DNA from 2 places in the Microbulbifer sp. NBRC 101763 genome. Region 1 is predicted to be linked to the other one. Evidence: riboswitches for the same ligand, from Rfam matches in the RefSeq annotation. Region 1 holds a riboswitch; the other holds the start of a gene.
What was found. Region 1 has a riboswitch for thiamine pyrophosphate ahead of ABWV76_RS03360 (TonB-dependent receptor). Riboswitches for the same ligand answer to the same signal wherever they lie in the genome.

Region 1 (9,098 bases):
TAAACTTAAAAGAATATAGTCACTGGATTCCCATAACTGTCTATATATCAATAAGTAACTATCAGCCACGAACTCGAGAGCCGAATAGGTATACTTTTCTCCTGGGGGATTTTCTTCAGTGGAGTCCTGATAAGTTTTGGTTGTGCCATTTTTCAGGGTTACTATTAAAGAAAAAAGTTTGTTACGTTTGATAAGGCCCGTATTTTCAAGCAGCTTACTTTCTATAGAGCGCGCGCAGTTATGAGAATTATGAATATTGGGGCAATCAAACTTACCTTCTATTGCACTGAAGTGGACTGCAAAACTTAAGCTGGGAGTTATTACTGTAGATAGGAAGCCCAAAATAATAAGTAGCTTTTGTAGTTGACTTATCATAAGGGCTTCCTCTGCCGCTAGAGAATACTTTAATTAGATTTTTCCTTTAGCGCTAAATAGCGCCACACAGCCTTTTACTTCTATTTGATACTCTTTGAACTTGCTTTCGAGGTAAGTTTCGAGGTCTTCCTGGCAATCCTCGGTATTGGAAAAAATTCCCTTTTTATTGTAGATGGCCATTAATTTCTTTGCTGCAGTGTTCCTGGGTACACCTTTTGATAAAATCGTGGAACCAAATACAACTCCGGATTCAGAAAGTAGTGCACTAACGTGGTCTAAGGCTGATAGTTTTTCTGGCAGTTTTCCTGGGAGACAATGGAATAAATAGTTCAGAGAAATGGAATCAAATTTTTCAGTGACTAAGTCAATTTTATCCAGCACATTACAGCGAAACTGAAGTGGGCTGTACCGTGCAACTCTAGCAGCAGAAACATCCAGACTATTTTGGTTCAAATCCATCAATCCCAGCCGTACATCACCGGAGGGGAAGGTGCACTTATCGAGGAAATATCCTGTTCCAACACCGACATCCAAGTGGTTTGACGTTATGTGCTGGTTGAAGTGCTTGAGAATGCCTGGAGTGGGACATTGCCAAATAAAGCGGTTGGATAGCCCTAAAACCCAAAGATCGTACAGCCAGAGTACGGGTTTGGAGTAAACGGCTTGTCCCTGCTCAACTTCTTTTGTAACGGCCATGTACATCTCCTGCAAGTCTGACTGGAAGTTAACTATTGGTCTAATTTTGAACACTATAGTAGCACTTTTTCAGCATAAAGCTGAAGTTGATACCCGTGTAGTGAGTGGTGGTTCTAACTGTCAGGCTTTTGGTTAGCGGTATAAAGCAGCTCTTCACCATGAAAGCTAAACTCTTGCAGGTATAAACGAATGTGCCTTTTTTGTGAGAGAGTTTGGTATATACAGACTTTAATTGAATAATGCCTAAATAGTTTTTGGTTCCATTTAAGTTGGTTAGGCAAGTGAAGAGCCGAATAAATAGTTACAATGAGTATGAACTAGAAAAATAAAGCTGCCTGGCCTTCCATTGTAAATAGAGTTGAGAAGAGCAGCCCTATATCCAGCTGCCCTTAAGCCATTAAGCTTGAGTGGTTAAATACTTAAGAATATCCACAACCTGGTCCGGTGTTTGCGCCCAGGCTTGAGCAGCACCATCAACTTCTTTTAATGCATGTACCAGTGATTCATCATGTAGAGTGATATAGGATTTACCAAGCGCTGCGCAGTATCCAGCATCGAACGCTGCATTCCATTGTTTATATTTTTCACCAAAGCGGATAACAGCCAGGTCACAATTTTCTATGTGGTGTTTAATCCGTATCGCGTTGACCTTGGCAGACTTATGATCTCGCCAGAAGGAGTTATCTTCCACGCCAAGGCCATCGCCAGCTGCATCACTGGCATCGTGATTGGTCACCGCAGAGGAGAAAGAGATTTCCAGTCCCTGCTTATTGCAGCCTTCGATTATCTGGGTTCTCCAGTCAGAGTGGATTTCTCCAGAGAGATATACTTTCAGTTTCATAGTTTAGTTACCTGATAGTGGTAAACAATAGAGTTTGATGCTTAGGAAATGATTTTACAATATGATTTTGACTTGAAAGGAGGGGACTACTGATTGAGTTAAATAGGATGTATCAATGCGTCATTAGCGCTGAAGTATAAGACCAAAATCCCTTTTGGCTCTTACTTATTGGTGGTTAAGGTAGCCTTATGGCTTAAACACTACATTTTCTGGTACTTTTCCAGACGGCAGTCTTGTAGAGTGCAATTGAGAGAGGAGCCACTTTCCTTGCACTTTCTTTAGAATAGCGCTTTCGAGCCAGTAAACATCCTGGCTCTTGTTCTTTGCAGCAAAATTGGCCTTATTCCAATAGTTGATTGTGACTAGATCTGGCCTCTCATCAAAGTCAATAATGCTAAAGTAATTGGTTCTAACAGTATCTGACGGCTTTGCCACCTTAATTAGATCTTCAATCGTCCATACTTCACCATGTTCGAGCAAGAGAAAAGACTCAGTTACGGTGCCTCTCATACGCTCATGGTCTACATCTGATAGGTAATTTAGAAGGTTCTCGATAGTTTTGAATGCTTCAGGCTTCTCTTGCGCCTGTGCGTTACCGATTGTCAAAACAAACAACATCAATGTAAAAACAATTTTTTGCATAAGTTATATTCCTGGTTCTTAGAAGTTAATTTTTAGTAACGGGAGTGTTGATTTTACAATATTTGCTCCATCAAGTGCCTAAATTCCTTAAGGTGAGCGAAGCTATATATGTAAGGCGGGTTCCGATCGGAGCAGGCTCTTGCTGATACTGTCTATTTTTTCAGCAAAAAAATTGTTTTTTGGGATCTCAGAGCCCCACTGTACAGCATACCAGAGTAAGCTTAGATATTTGTACATTCTGCGCCAATGGTATAGGCGTTGCCAATGTTCTCGGGCCGGATTACGCCTGAGATACAGCTCGAGTAGGGATTGTTGCTGAATTCTGCTGAGCTGATGTTCCTCTATGATCACGGCGAGGTCATAGAAGCGATCGCCCATAGCCGCGTACTCCCAATCAATGGCATAAAGCCGCCTGGCCTTTCCAGCGATGAGGTTTCCAGTGCTTAGATCATTATGGCAAAGAGAGAACCCATCACCTAGCTGTTCCGCGGCAGCAATATGGGAAGGGATTTTTTGGTGAAGCTGTACTAGAGTCGGGTAGAAATCTGCTTGTTTATCAATCGAGCTCCAATATTGGTCAGCTTTATAGGATATATCCAAATGGGCATCAATTTCGGGGAGGCTGTGGATTCCATCAAGTAAATTGGCAACCTGTTCCAGAGCATCGGCATCATTTTTATTCCAAGGTCGCCCTTCAATAAAGCGGGTAACTTGGTATTGATATGCTGGGTCACTGTAGACTAAAGGAGCGCATAACCCGGCGCTACTTGCTCTTACAAGGACGTTGGTTTCTGTTTGTCGGTTTAAATCTAGAGCACCACTGTATTGTGAATTGATACGTAGAATTAATAGCTCTTGGTTTGTCTTGAGTAGAAATGTTTGGTTCGTTTGCCCTCCTGTGAGCTGTCTGACCACAGTGGGTCTGGATTGGCTCCATAGGGGCCAGTCCTGGGGCAGCATATCATCTAGGGGGTTACTCATGACTATGGGGCGCTCGTTTCAAGACCAGTTAAATAAGAGTGGCTGCTCTATCAGTTACTGCTTCGCTCGCAGATATTTCAGACTGCCTTTCCTTTCTATAAATGGCATGCCACTGGAAAAAGCCGATGATTACTAATATTACATAAAGTGAAAACAAGGCAGCCGTGGGGTATAGGCCTCTGTCCAGGTAAAGGTAAATTGAGGCACCATCAACCACAATCCAGTAAATCCAGTTCTCTAAGACTTTTCGAGTGACCATATAAGTTGTAACTATGGCCCCTAAAGTAGTAAAAGAGTCCAGGTAGGGCAGGGCGGCATTGGTTGTATTCTCCAGAATATAGCCAAGCAACAAGGTGAGCCCGCTGACGCTTGTCAGTACAAGAAGGTGGGTTTTAAGTGGCCAACGATGAATTTTGAGATCTTGTTGTTTATCTCGATGACTACGCCATTGCCACCAACCAAAAACAGCCATTACCAGGTAAAATACCTGCAGGGCCGATTCCATCAGCAGGCTGACGTCCCAAAATAAAAAAAGGTAAATGGCTGTGCTGGCAAAAGCGGCGTACCAACAGCTGATCTTCTCACGCATTGCAAGCAGTAGGTAGGATAGGGCCAATACAACTGCAGCAATTTCCCAGGTGGACATCGCGTTGATAGAAGCTGAAATAGCGCTAGTGAAATCTTGATCAAGCATCTGATGCCGCCGGTGAAAGATCCCCGTCTATAAATTTGCAAACAAAGATGGCGCGGCCAAACTGCTCATAGGCTCTGCGCAATTCTAACTTGAGTACATCTATTAGCAAATCGTAGTCCCCAAAAACCTGAGTACTCATAGTATTGGTAATTACCTTGAGTTCTGGATATTTATTGAGTCGATCAATAAATGCTTGGATGCCGGGGATATACTCATCCTTCAGTGGGTACATACTGATTTCTACTGAGAGCCTCACAACGCCTCCTATTGAAAGCAAAAGTTGGGGTGGTATAGACCACCCCCAATGATACAACTATTAGAAAGTATAAGTACCGCTTATACCGGCGATACGGGGCTCGCCAAATTGATAATAGGCTTCTGGCGCATAGCCATTGGCAGGGTTGTTACCATATTGGTTGCTAAAATAGAAACCCCTGGTGTAATAGTCTTCATCAGTTAAGTTTCTGCCCCATAAGGACAGATCCCAATTATCACCCTGGTATGTCAGCCGGGCATTGACTAATTCATAGGCATTAGATTTTTCATTGTGGCTATTGGAGAAGTAGAACTCGTCCTTTCCTTCCAGCTCTAAGCGCAGAACTAAGTTGGGCAGGAGAGAAATTTCGCTGCCAGTGAAAAATTGATAGCTTGGCGCATGGGCTACGTCTCGACCATCCAGGTTTACAGGTGCTCCCTGGGAGTCATCTCTTGCGTCGACATGAGAACCGGTTATAAAGTTTTCAAACTCCGCATTTAGCCAGCCTGCAGAGGCAAAGATGCGCAGGGAATCTGTAGCAAAGTAGTTAAACTCTACTTCCAGCCCGGAAGTTTTACCTCCCGCGGCATTGGCCAGGTAGTCGTGAAAGGAAACTTCATCTTCATTAAATATGAAGACGGATTGTTTTGCCTGGATATCATTGCGATCCTGGTAGAAAGCAGCCAACTGGGCATACAAGCGGTTGTCGAACCAATTGCCTTTAATACCTATTTCGTAGTTAAGCATATGCTCAGTATCAAAATCGAAGAAATTAGGGCTAATTTCTACATTTCTCACTGATTCAGAGATGATTACACCATTGATACCGCCGGCCTTGTATCCTCGGGATACCGTCGCATACGCCATAGTATTTTCGGAGTAGTGATACTCCAGAGTGATATTGCCACCCCAGAGGTCCTCGCTGATATCCCTGGCAGTGAACAGGGAATCTGTGTAATCAGCACTTCGCTTCTCCAGGCGGAGCCCTGTCACCAGATTTAAGCTGGCGGTCAATTCAGTATTAAGTTGGCCATAAATCGCTGTGTTTCTTGTGTCAAATTCACTGGAAAAGTATTCAACATCAGCCCCAAACTCCTCATTAGAGGTTTTGGTGCGTAATAAATCCTCACGTTCTATACGCTCATATATACCTACAACCCAGCTGCTACGGCCAGAAAAGAGTTTGGATACATCAGTAGAAAGCAAGCGCAAGTCTAGGCTGATGTTATCTTTGTCGCGATGGTAATTGTCTTTTTGGCTGTATTCCCATGGGTGAAAGCCTTGATAACTCCAATCTTCGTCGTAACCGTATTCTGTGTCTGAATCTGCGAGGCTCAGCGTGGCATCCAAATGGAATAGCTCACTCCCTGACCACTGTGCGGCTAGGGCTCCGGCCCAGGTTTCCTGTCGATCCGAGCCTGGTTCGTCAGACAGTGTTTCACGGGTGTTGTATAAGGAGAAGGCATCATAGCCGTTGTCAACATTCACATAGAGCAGAGAGAGGCCAAAATTCAGGTTGTCACTAAGCGTGTAGGCCAGCTTACTTCTTAGCACTGATTCATCAATATTGTTGGTATTATCACTGCCCAGGAATGCATTCTCTGTATAGCCATCGGATTTTTGCCTATTGGCAGCGATTCGATAACCAAGTTGATCGGCTAATGGGCCGCTGGAAATTACAGAAATATTGCGTCCATTGTATTCACTTACCTCGGCAGATACTTTTGCCATGGGTTCAGTGGTAGGAGCGGCGCTGGTCATATTGATCAGACCCGCCAGGGCGTTGGCACCATACGCAGTGCCTTGGGGCCCGCGAAGAATCTCTACTTGATCGATATCCAGGGTGCTGGCAGCGAGCCCGAGGCCGGTGAAGTCAATACCATCGATAACCAGGCCAACAGAGGGGTTCACAGGGTCTATAAATTGGCTGCGCTCGCCAATACCGCGAATTTGGATGAAGCGGCCCCGTGATGCACCGGAAGAGAAATTTACATTTGGTGCCATATTCAGGATCTGATCCAGATTGCTCGCACCCCGGGCCTTGATTGTATCGGCATTAACCACTGTCGCGCTGGTAGCCAAGTCCAACAGGTTGGTATTGCGTAATTGGGCAGTGACTACGACCTCTTCAATCCCTGCTTCCCTCGATTCAGCAACTGCCAGCCCCGCAGACAAGCTGGCTACAATGCTAACAGACCAGGCAATGGGGTGGGCTTTGAACAGATTCTTCATGGTTCTCTCTCGAATCAACACAAGTGAAAGAGACCCGGAGCGCGACGTGAGGAGGCGTTTGGTGAGGTTACCTATCCCTACGCCGGTATTAACCGGATCAGGTTCAAGGGTTTGCCCGGAAGAATCAAAAGTCCTCTGGGCATCTCAGGCCAAGGCCACCCCTTAGGTTCGCGGGCGCGATGATAGCAGAAGTTGAGGGAGGAAAGGGGTCTAAGTGTAATATTCAAGATGTCAAAATCTATATCTAATGTGCCACCCCTTCCGTATGCTAATCACAGTATATAATCCTTTCCTCAACTCCATGACGTGAAGAAACTTAAGAAGGAGAGATCTGCAAGTAAAGGTACTATATACATTCTGTATCTAGTAACCTAAGTAGGTGCCTCCCACTTGTCCTGCAAAGTGCGGAATAAACATGGCGTCAAAGCCATGCCAGTCACCGTATTTACTTTTTAGCTCAGGGTAAACTATATCAAAAATGGCTCGTAATTTTTTCCCTTGATCAGGTTCATAATTAATTTTAGACATCTCACGTTCTACGGTTTTACGAAAATCTACCATCATATTTCTATAGTGAATTAAATCTCTTCTATCTCCTTCGTTAAAGTGGCTGGGAATATAAATTTTTGCATTTAATTCAATCAGGCGATCGAGGGCCCGTATGTAACCGGGGTAATACCAGTCGGGCAGACCAAAAGGGGGAAATGCGTTCACGAACATCATATCTGGAGCAAATACGATGTCTTCACTTTCAATATAAAATCCATACAATGTTGTTGAGTGGGATTCAGGCATATATAGGAAGTGGACAGTTTGATCTCCAAATTTTAAAGATTTATCACCATCTATTGGGCTAGTTACAGGTAGGATTTTATTTAATGGGTGCTCCCAATCTTGGATTAGATGGTTAATATTATTATGTCCGACGACAATTTTTGGGCTTAGATGTGCTCCGCCACGGATGTGATCCAAATGATTGTGGGAGTAGACTAACCAGCGTACGGGATGTTCGGGAAATTGTTTTTTTAGCTCATCAGAAAGCGATTTACTGAAATTTTCATTAAAGCAATCGAAAACCGCCAATCCGTTATTTGTTTTCAGAATCATTGCCCGGTTCATTCCCAGACGAAAACTATAAACTCGATCACTATGTTGAACAAATTTTGAAGGTAATTCTGTAAAAGGTTCAAAATAGTCGACCGGAATCGCCTGTTTCATCATGGCTTTTCGAATCTCGGATTCACAGGCGCTGACTATGAGGGCACTAAATATTAAGAGTGCTATATTTATTAAACCTTTCTGTCTGACTTTTTCCCTTTGTCTAAAGCATCTTCTGGCTGGCTTTGAGTAATTTCTTCGGTGAGGCATAGTGACTCTCCTGACAAGTTATTTTGTAATATTGATAAATAGGAGATCTGAAAGAGTAATTAAAAAGGGGTTTTTTCTATTTTTTTTAGAAAGCCAAGTTCTACAAATGGCCTCATATAACTATGTGGTTTTCTCCCGACTTGATCGTTGAGCATGCTTTTCATACCCTGCTTAAAATCCAGTCTGGGATACTCATTAATTACTTCAGACAAGGTTTTGGGATGAATATCACTCAACCATAACCCGGCAATGTCCAGCCCTGCGGCAAAATGTAGTAGGGCAATCTCCGGGTCTTTTTTGTGCGCAATTCCAACAGAGTTGTGATGAGCGATCATCTCATGTACTAAATCAGCCTTCTCGGTAGAGATGTTATGACCAATACAAAAGGATCTTGCTGCTTGAGCTCCGTCTAGCTCAAAAGTACCACCGACATCATAGGCTGGGGTTAGTCCTATATCATGCATGATGGCACCAAGAAAGTAGACTTCTTGATCTATCACTGTCTTTACTTTGTGACTCATTGCTAAGCCGAATGCATAGCTTCTAAGGCTGTGGTTGAGGAGGAAGTCGGGGCTGCATTGAGCCACCATATCCAACGCTTTTTTACAGCTCATCGAGTCAGGAATTTGATAGACCTCTTTAGCAACATACTGAATGTGCTCCCTCTTCAGGTAGCGAATAGTGCGTGTGTAAGTTGCACTTGCACTGGATGTAACAAAGCGGCAGGCCAGACAAGGCAAAGGTGGCGGTATTTTATTCGTTGTAAGTTCCATAATATCATTTATTTTGTACCGTTTCGAACAATAAAATATGATAGGCTTTCTGCAGTGTCAACAATTATGTTCGGAGTAGTACAAAAATGAAAAAGAGAAGAGGCCGTCCACCTAAATATGATGCCACTGAGGCCCTGGAGGGCGCTCTCCAGGTATTTTGGCGCAAGGGCCTCACAGCTACTTCTTTAGATGATCTGGCTGAGTCGATGAAGATGAACAGGCCAAGTATTTACGCCGCTT
Region 2 (9,098 bases), on a different contig from region 1:
AGAGATATACAAATTGTGCAACAGATATCTATTTCTGATCTTGATAAATATTATGAAGTTGGTGAGGTTGCTTGTAACTTTGGATTTAATGCACGATCAGCAATCACTAATATAAAGCAATGCCGAACTGATTTGAAGAATCAAGCGGCACAGTTAGGGGGGCATGTGATTGTTATAGAGCACCAGCAACTCGGAACAGGAGGGGGAACATCCTATGGTAAGGGGTATTCTGGCTGCCCAAACTGTATTTCGATGGTGGGAACCACCTATAAGGAAAAAGATACTGCTACAAACAATAAAGACTAATTCGATTTGAATCAGATAGTGAATCAGGTGCTCTTTTAAAAGTTATATTAAAAGAGCATTATTCTGTCAGGACGATTTTACTTTCATTAAATGGCTTTTAGGGGCTGTTGTTTTGAATTTATAAGATTTATCTCTTATATTTTCAATTTTCACTAGATGTCATTCATTACTTTATATTTATATATAAAGTCGATATGCAAAGTATCGATTATAGCGTTCCTTCACTTTAATTCTAACAGTATTGACTATTAAAGACCATTGCATCGTAAATATGGGATGTTAAATTTCTGCTGAATGCGGTGCCAAAAGGTAAGCTTAGTTCCCACTTCTATAAATTATTTCTTAGAAATTCTACCAAGTAAGGCTAGAAAATATCTTCCCTGGTAACATAGATAAAACACCATGAGGATATAAGCCATGTGGAAGCTTAAGTTTCTTTATGTAGTCTTGGGAGCTTTGACCACTTTCACTATTTTTAGTGGTTATTCAAAGTTTTCTGATTTTCCTTTAGGTTATGAAAAAACGAAGCATCGAGAGATTGCAGCTCGGGTAGGTAAGCATGAAATTAGCATTGAGGCACTGGATAGCGAGCTTCAATTTGCTCTATATGATATAGCTGAAATGCAATACGAGTTACGATTAAATAAGCTTCATGAATTAATAGGTAGTACGGGGGAGGGTAGAGCTGATATCGAGATATTATTACCTTTTCCACAGCCGCCTCGTATTGAGCTGACTTATAGTGCACGAAATATTCGAGGAAATCCCCGGGCGCCTGTCACCATCGCAGTATTTTGCTCTTTTCAGTCGCCACATTGTAAATCCACTCAGCCTGTGTTTAGGCGCTTAATGGTTGAGTATCAGGAATGGATAAGGCAGGTTAATTTCGATTTTCCTTTGAAGTTTCATAGAGAGGGTGTAATGGCTGCAGCTGTAACACGTTGTGCAGCAGAGCAAAGCAAGTTTTGGGAGTACCATGATGCATTATATACTCTGGCTCCAAGCGTTAATAAAAACGAATACGTACGCTTGGCTAAACAGCTTCAAATGGATAGTTCACAGTTTGATCGTTGTAGAGCTGACGGGCTATATAGATCTCAGGTGCTTGAAGACCAAAAACTAGCCATTGCTCTTGGACTAAAAAATGTACCCGTAGTTTTTATCAACGGCTTATACCTAAAGGGACCTCGCACTTTTGAACAGTATTCTTTCTGGATTGAAAAGGAATTGTATTCTTTGGGAATAAACCCAAAAGATGAAGCTGTCCAGAAAGATAGCAATAATATCAATGAGCGAAATTTACCCTTAACTAAATTGCCGCTTCGACTGCTTGGGATTAGCGAGTCGAGTGTCAAAAATAGATCAAAAGCATTAATTGAAGTGAATGGGGCAACGGCTCAATATTTCACTTTGGGACAAGCGCTTTTAGAGGGAGTCTCGCTGCTGCGGCTCTATTCCAAGTTTGCCGTCATTGAGAGCAATGAGGGATTGGCGAAACTTCCCCTTGAAGGTGAAGAGGGCACTGATATTTTATTGACCCAGTCATATATACATAGTGAGAAACTTAAGCGTCGTATTGAACAACCGATGGGACCTGGAACCCGTCAGCTAATCTCTCCATCTGGAGTGCTTACCCTGGGGCAGGAATGGTTGAGTAGACAATTGGAGGAGCGTGAAATCCTGGAGTCTAAGTTTACAGAGGCAGAACTGGAAGTCGAAGGGTATCACCTGATGCGACTGGAAGGCGTTGCTGATAATGAATTCTTTACTGCATTAGGCTTTCAGGAAAATGATGTATTGCTGAGGGTTAATGATAGCTGGGTTCATAGTGGTCAAAATGCCCTATGGGATGCGCTGACCAGCGGAAAGATAATTGATGTGGCATTCATGCGTAAGGGATTGCCACATCGATTACAGTACGTTGTTGAAGAGTTAGGATACTTTGAAGAAGAGCCGGATAGCGAGAAAGAATAACAGAAATAAGAAATGAGCCTGCTGTAACAACAATCTAAAAAAGCAACAGGCTCTATATCCACCGAGCAGTAAAACTTGAACTTAATTACTTATCTGTATTGCCTTGCCACAAAAGATCAGCCACTATATTCTGGCCTTGGACACTGGGATGGAAGCAGTCACCGCCATCAATATCGTCCTTACCAAATTGGAAAGTACCGGCATTTACCTCACCTTCACCAGTGTACTCGGCTATTACTTCAACGCCATTGGTGCCATTATAGCTTTCTGCCTCCTCGGCAAGTATTTCGTTATATCGACGTTGGGCTGCGCTAATACCGTTGTAGCGAGTGGTAAAATCCTCTCCATTCATAGTACCGCCATTGGTAGCAATTCGGCAGATACCAAAGGTAGACCAGACACTTTCACAGTCTACCCGAGAGTTTCCGGCTTGCTTTTCCAACCCTGCTGCGCGCAGGTCTTGTACACGGGGTACCGAACCGAGAAGAATAGTAGAGCCATTGGGCAGGCCTTCGACCAGTTTGTCTAACCCCGCGCGAATTGCAGAGCGCCATTCACTATCAGTGTAAAGTGGATCATCACAATTCGCCGGATCTACACACTCGCGGTTACAGATATCATTACCGCCTAAAACTACTTCTACGTGGTCAGCTACATTATTCTGCGAAAGAATCCGGTCGGCTTGAGTAGAGAAATTGTCTCCACCACTGAGCATTTCCGCTCCAGATTCCGCCGCATTTTTATTAGCGGCCATATTTGGTGAATTAACTTTATACTTGTCATGAATACTTTCAACTGAATTGTCATCACCATCAAACCAGGAGTGCTCTGGTTGGTCTCCACCAAGGAGACAGAAAAGATCCCAGAAATACTTATTGCGGGTACAGTCCGCTCCGAATGCCATGGTAATACTGTCACCCGCGGCGACCGACTTGGAGGGGGCTGCCATTGCTGGCTGTATCGACAAAACGCACAAAGCCAGGGTTATTACTACTCCATATTTATTCCACATTGTGTTTTCTCCCACACCGACTTTCGTCGTAGATAATTATTTTTTTGGTACTGCATCGGTGAACCAGTGGAGTGTAGGTCGGAGTGGAAAAGGGAGAGAAGTGAATGCTTCCGACTAATTAGTCAGAGTTTAATAAGTTGAAGTGGGTTGGGGTTTTGTCGTCTGTAACATTTCTTTCTGCAAGGCCACTTCTATTAAAGATCTATGCGATGATATTTATCCGCCCGGGTGACCTTCTGTTCATATCTGTTAGCTTCCACTATACTGCGCTCTACTTGTCGGAGTGCCTGTGGGCTGAGATCGCTGTTGCGAGATCCGTTGAACCTGATCGGGGTAACCCCCGCGTAGGGAACAAGATCTGAAGTCGCCTGTTTTGTTACAGTTTGGCGTCTTTTCTCTTTGTATGTGCCCTGGATGCTGCGACCTTTAAATTTCCAAGTTTTAAGGTTACGCATGTCTGAGATCATTGAACAATCCGGTAAAGCCGGAAAGTCCTCCCGCGCTGCCAGTCGCGATTCCGCTAAAGAATTTCTTGAAAATCTCACGGTTCAATCTTTCCCCAACTCGAGCAAGGTGTATTTGCCCGGTGAAACTCCCGACATTCAGGTTGGTGCCCGCCAGATCTGTTTGGGAGATAGTTTGGTAGGGGGGGATGCAGAGAATCCGGTGTTTGAACCCAATGAGCCCCTAACCATTTACGACACTTCGGGCCCCTATTCCGAGCCCAATTTTAAAGTGGACGTACGGGAAGGGTTGCCCAAATTGCGCCAGGGCTGGATAGAGGCCCGCAGAGATACTGAACTGCTGGACTCTCGCCAAGCGGCCTACAGCCAGAAGCGTATGGCGAACCAGGGGCTGGATCATATCCGCTTTGAAAACCTTCCCAGCCCTCGCCGGGCCAAACCGGGACAGAATGTATCTCAGATGCACTATGCCCGCCGCGGCATTATTACCCCAGAGATGGAATTTATCGCAGTGCGCGAAAATATGGGGCGAGCCAAGTTGGCAGCGGAAATGAGTGAAAGTGAATACCAGAAGGCACGTGATGGTATTTACATCCCCGAGCAAATCACGCCGGAATTTGTGCGCCGGGAAGTTGCAGAGGGGCGGGCAATTATCCCGGCGAATATTAATCACCCGGAAGTGGAGCCGATGATTATCGGGCGCAACTTCCTGTGCAAGGTGAATGCAAATATTGGTAATTCTGCTGTGACTTCTTCCATTGAAGAGGAAGTGGAGAAACTGGTTTGGTCTACCAAGTGGGGCGCGGACACGGTGATGGATCTGTCCACCGGTGCCAATATCCACGAAACCCGCGAGTGGATTCTGCGCAACTCGCCAGTGCCCATCGGTACCGTGCCGATTTACCAGGCGCTGGAGAAAGTAAACGGAATTGCTGAAGATCTTAACTGGGATGTGTTCCGCGATACCTTGATTGAGCAGGCAGAGCAGGGGGTGGATTACTTCACTATTCATGCTGGCGTGCTTTTGCGCTATGTGCCGCTCACTGCCAAACGTATGACCGGGATTGTCTCTCGCGGTGGTTCCATCATGGCCAAATGGTGCCTCGCCCATCACAAAGAGAATTTCCTCTACACCCACTTCGAGGAAATCTGCGAGATTATGAAGGCTTACGATGTGAGCTTTAGTCTCGGTGATGGCCTGCGCCCGGGCTCAATTGCGGATGCTAACGATGAAGCCCAGTTTGGCGAGCTGCACACGCTTGGCGAGCTGACTGAAATTGCCTGGAAGCACGATGTTCAGACCATGATCGAAGGCCCCGGCCATGTGGCTATCCATAAGATCAAAGAAAATATGGATGAGCAGCTAAAGCACTGCCACGGCGCACCTTTCTACACTCTAGGTCCGTTGACCACGGATATTGCTCCCGGCTACGACCACATTACTTCCGGCATCGGCGCTGCACTTATCGGCACCTACGGCTGCGCCATGCTCTGCTATGTGACCCCCAAAGAGCACCTGGGCCTACCCAATAAAGAGGATGTTAAAGAGGGCCTTATGGCCTATAAGATTGCGGCTCATGCCGCAGACTTGGCCAAAGGGCATCCGCGGGCACAGAAGCGCGATGACGCCCTGTCAAAAGCCCGCTTTGAATTCCGTTGGGAAGACCAGTTCAATCTCGGCTTGGACCCGGAGCGGGCACGCACCTATCACGATGAAACCTTGCCAAAGGAATCCGGCAAGGTAGCTCACTTCTGCTCCATGTGCGGCCCAAAATTCTGCTCCATGAAAATCACCCAGGATGTGCGCGATTATGCGGCCAAGCAGGAAGCGGCACAGGGCATGGAGGAAATGTCGATTAAATTTAAGGACATGGGCAGCGAGATTTATCACAAGGGCTGATGAGTATTTTGGGGGAGAATCCTCTCCCCCAAGAATCGGATAGCAAAAGTACGGCGAGTGCATAGAGATTATCGCCGGGTGTCGATTTGGATTTGCGAAGATAGGTGGTCTGTGACAAGCGAAACCAAAGCCAAAGTAGCTATTGCCGGTGGCGGCCTGTTAGGTCGCTTGCTCGCCTGGCGGCTCTGCCAACGGGAACTGGATATCACCCTGTTTGAAGCGGGTGATTTGTCGGCACCAGTCGGGGGAGCCTGCTGGGCGGCAGCGGGAATGATCTCACCACTATCGGAATTGGTGCACAGCGATAAACAGGTTTACAACCTGGGGCTGAAAAGCCTTGAGCTTTGGTCTGAGTGGGCCCGGCAGCTGAAGGAGCAGAGCGGGCAGGACGTGGAATACCGCAGGGCGGGCTCAGTACTGGTTGCTCACGGCAAGGATAGAAGTGAGCTGTTGCAATTCCTGCGGGAGTTGCAGGGCAAGTTGGGTGAATCTGCCAGGGAGCAGGTGGAGGCACTCGATAGCAATACTTTAGCGAAATTAGAGCCCTCCTTACACGGCTTTGAACAGGGGCTTTACTTACGAGGTGAGGCGGATATCAATAATCACCGCTTGTTGCCTGCGTTACTCAGCGCATTGCACCGAGGAGCTGTCACTCTGCGAGAGCATAGCAAGGTAAATTGCGAAGCCGGGTATATCTCTGTGAACTCGGAGTGCGAACAATTTGATTGCGTGATCGACTGCCGTGGTCTCGGTGCCAAGGGGCAGATTGAAGGCTTACGCGGTGTCCGTGGTGAGGTGATGGTGGTGGAATCCCGGGAAGTGGTTTTGCAGCGTCCAGTGCGCCTGCTCCACCCACGCTATAAGCTCTACGCTGTACCACGCAGCGATGGACGCACTGTAATCGGCGCCACAGAAATTGAGAGCGAAGATCTGTCGCCCATTTCCGTGCGCTCCAGTATGGAATTGTCTTCCGCGCTTTACTCCCTCAACCCGGCTTTTGCCGAGGCTCGTATTGTTGAGACCCGCGTAAATTGTCGCCCCGCCACTATGGATAATATGCCTTATATCCACAGCGAGGATGGCCTGATTCGGGTGAATGGCCTTTACCGTCACGGTTATCTTTTAGCGCCGGCAGTAGTGGAGCAAGTGGCGAGTCAAGTGGCACAACAACTGTTACAGGTGGTTTGATGCAGGTATTAATTAATGGGGAAACACAGAGCCTTGAATCCCCGCTAAAACTCTCTGTGCTTTTACAGCAGCTCGGCTATCGCGGAGAAACATTTGCCGTTGCGATCAACGGTGGATTTATTCCCCGTATGGAATATAGCAATACACAGATAAATAACGGCGATAGCCTGGATATTGTTGCTCCGGTAGTGGGGGGGTAAAGGTGAGCGATCTACTAACACTGTACGGAAAGGCATTTAACAGCCGGCTTTTGGTGGGCACCGCCCTGTATCCCTCCCCTGCGATTATGCGCGAATCCGTGCAAGCCTCAGCTTCGGAAATTATTACTTTGTCCCTGCGCCGGCAAAATCCGGCACAGCAGCAGGACAATATATTTTGGGATTATATTCGCGAGTCCGGCTGTCAGCTGTTGCCCAATACCGCCGGTTGTAAATCGCCGCGAGAAGCGGTGGAGCTGGCAAAAATGTCCCAGGAAATTTTCCAGACCGATTGGCTCAAGCTGGAAGTGATTGGTGATGATTACAATTTGCAGCCAGACCCCTTTGGTCTGGTAGAAGCTGCGCGGGAATTAATTCAATTAGGCTTCAAGGTTTTGCCTTATTGCACAGATGACCTGGTGTTGTGTCGAAAACTTTTGGATGTGGGTTGCGAGGTATTAATGCCCTGGGGGGCTCCCATCGGTACCGGGCAGGGCCTGCTCAATAAATATAACCTGCAAACACTGCGCGAGCGCCTGAGTGATGTACCGCTCATTATTGACGCCGGAATCGGTGCGCCATCACAGGCGGCAGAAGCACTGGAGATGGGCTTTGATGCGGTGTTATTGAATACTGCGATTGCAAAAGCCCAGGATCCGGTACTGATGGCTAATGCTTTTAAACTTGCTGTGGAATCCGGGCGCGCCGCCTTTAATGCCGGCTTGATGCTCAGGCGTCAAACTGCCAGCCCCAGCACCCCCACCCTGGATATGCCTTTCTGGCAGCAGGCAGAGAGCATATTGCAGGATTAGTATTTTTATGCGCGATCAACTCCAATTGAAAAAGCCAATTGTCTGGACCATTGCCGGCAGTGACTCCGGCGGTGGCGCCGGCATTCAGGCGGACCTGCTGACTTTTGCCGACCTCGGCTGCCATGGTTGCAGTGCTATCACGGCCAATACCGCACAGAATACGGTGGAAGTTACTGCAATTAATGCAGTTTCCCTAGAGGTCTTGGGTTCTCAGTTACAGGCTTTACGGCGGGATCTATTTCCTGCCGCAATTAAAATCGGTCTGCTAGCGAATGCTGAACAAGTTGTTGCGGTGGCAGATTTCCTGCGCCAGCTGCAAGCGGTGCAGCCGGTTCCGGTTATTTACGACCCGGTTGCTGTTGCTACCAATGGAGCCGGGCTCACTGAAGGAAGTATTACCGCAACGGTGTTGGCTCAGTTGATGCCACAGTGTGATCTGGTCACTCCCAATTTACATGAATTGGAATGGCTTACCGGAGCCAGTGTCACGGGTGCGGAATCTATTGTGCAGGCTGCGCGTCAGTTGCACGCTCACGGCGGTACCGCAATTTTAGTTACCGGCGGCCATACGCAATTGCGTGCGGGAGAAGTTGCCGACTTACTGTGGGATGGTGAAAAAGCCGATTGGTTTATTGGCCGGGAAGTGTCCAGTACAGGCACACATGGCACAGGCTGCACCCTGTCCTCCGCTATTGCCGCTTGCCGCGCTTTGGGCTACCCGTTGCGAGATGCCTGCGTTGTGGGTAAAGCCTATGTTCAGCGGGGTTTGCGCCGGGGAAATAATGCACACATCGGCGCTGGTGCCGGCCCTGTAGGCCACTGTGGCTGGCCCCTGGATTTAATCGACTTCCCGGAGATTCTACTGCCCGGAGAAGAGCGTGCGTCGGATTATGGCTTTGATACTGTCCGACCTCTTGTTCAAGGGTTTGCCCAAACAGACTCTCAAGCATTGGGTTTATATCCGGTTGTGGATACAGTGGAGTGGTTGCAGCGTCTGGCTGAGCTGGGAGTGCGTACTTTACAGCTGCGAATAAAGAATCCGGGTGGGGACCTGCGCGCACAGATTGAGCGTGCAGTGGCTATTGGCAGGACGTATAACCTGCGCCTGTTTATCAATGATTACTGGCAGTTGGCGATTGAGTGCGGCGCCTACGGTGTGCATTTGGGCCAGGAGGATTTGCAATCTGCTGATCTGAGGGCAATTCAAGCGGCAGGATTAAAGCTGGGTATCAGTACCCACGGCTT

Region 2: linked by a shared signal. The riboswitch ahead of thiC (phosphomethylpyrimidine synthase ThiC) and the one ahead of ABWV76_RS03360 (TonB-dependent receptor) in region 1 are both predicted to bind thiamine pyrophosphate.

Annotation. Positions count from the first base shown of each region.
Region 1 is NZ_BAABQV010000001.1:721,071-730,168, forward strand. Features, by position in the region: gene ABWV76_RS03325 (hypothetical protein) at 1-375, opposite strand, end outside; gene ABWV76_RS03330 (class I SAM-dependent methyltransferase) at 409-1,071, opposite strand; gene ABWV76_RS03335 (YtoQ family protein) at 1,469-1,912, opposite strand; gene ABWV76_RS03340 (nuclear transport factor 2 family protein) at 2,099-2,554, opposite strand; gene ABWV76_RS03345 (choline kinase family protein) at 2,657-3,535, opposite strand; gene pnuC (nicotinamide riboside transporter PnuC) at 3,564-4,229, opposite strand; gene ABWV76_RS03355 (hypothetical protein) at 4,222-4,485, opposite strand; gene ABWV76_RS03360 (TonB-dependent receptor) at 4,546-6,717, opposite strand; TPP riboswitch at 6,775-6,890, opposite strand; gene ABWV76_RS03365 (MBL fold metallo-hydrolase) at 7,081-8,085, opposite strand; gene ABWV76_RS03370 (HD domain-containing protein) at 8,145-8,858, opposite strand; gene ABWV76_RS03375 (TetR/AcrR family transcriptional regulator) at 8,945-9,098, shown strand, end outside.
Region 2 is NZ_BAABQV010000006.1:443-9,540, forward strand. Features, by position in the region: gene ABWV76_RS15295 (hypothetical protein) at 1-306, shown strand, start outside; gene ABWV76_RS15300 (thioredoxin domain-containing protein) at 724-2,280, shown strand; gene ABWV76_RS15305 (SGNH/GDSL hydrolase family protein) at 2,366-3,292, opposite strand; TPP riboswitch at 3,562-3,660, shown strand; gene thiC (phosphomethylpyrimidine synthase ThiC) at 3,746-5,656, shown strand; gene thiO (glycine oxidase ThiO) at 5,768-6,844, shown strand; gene thiS (sulfur carrier protein ThiS) at 6,844-7,044, shown strand; gene ABWV76_RS15325 (thiazole synthase) at 7,047-7,853, shown strand; gene thiE (thiamine phosphate synthase) at 7,861-9,098, shown strand, end outside.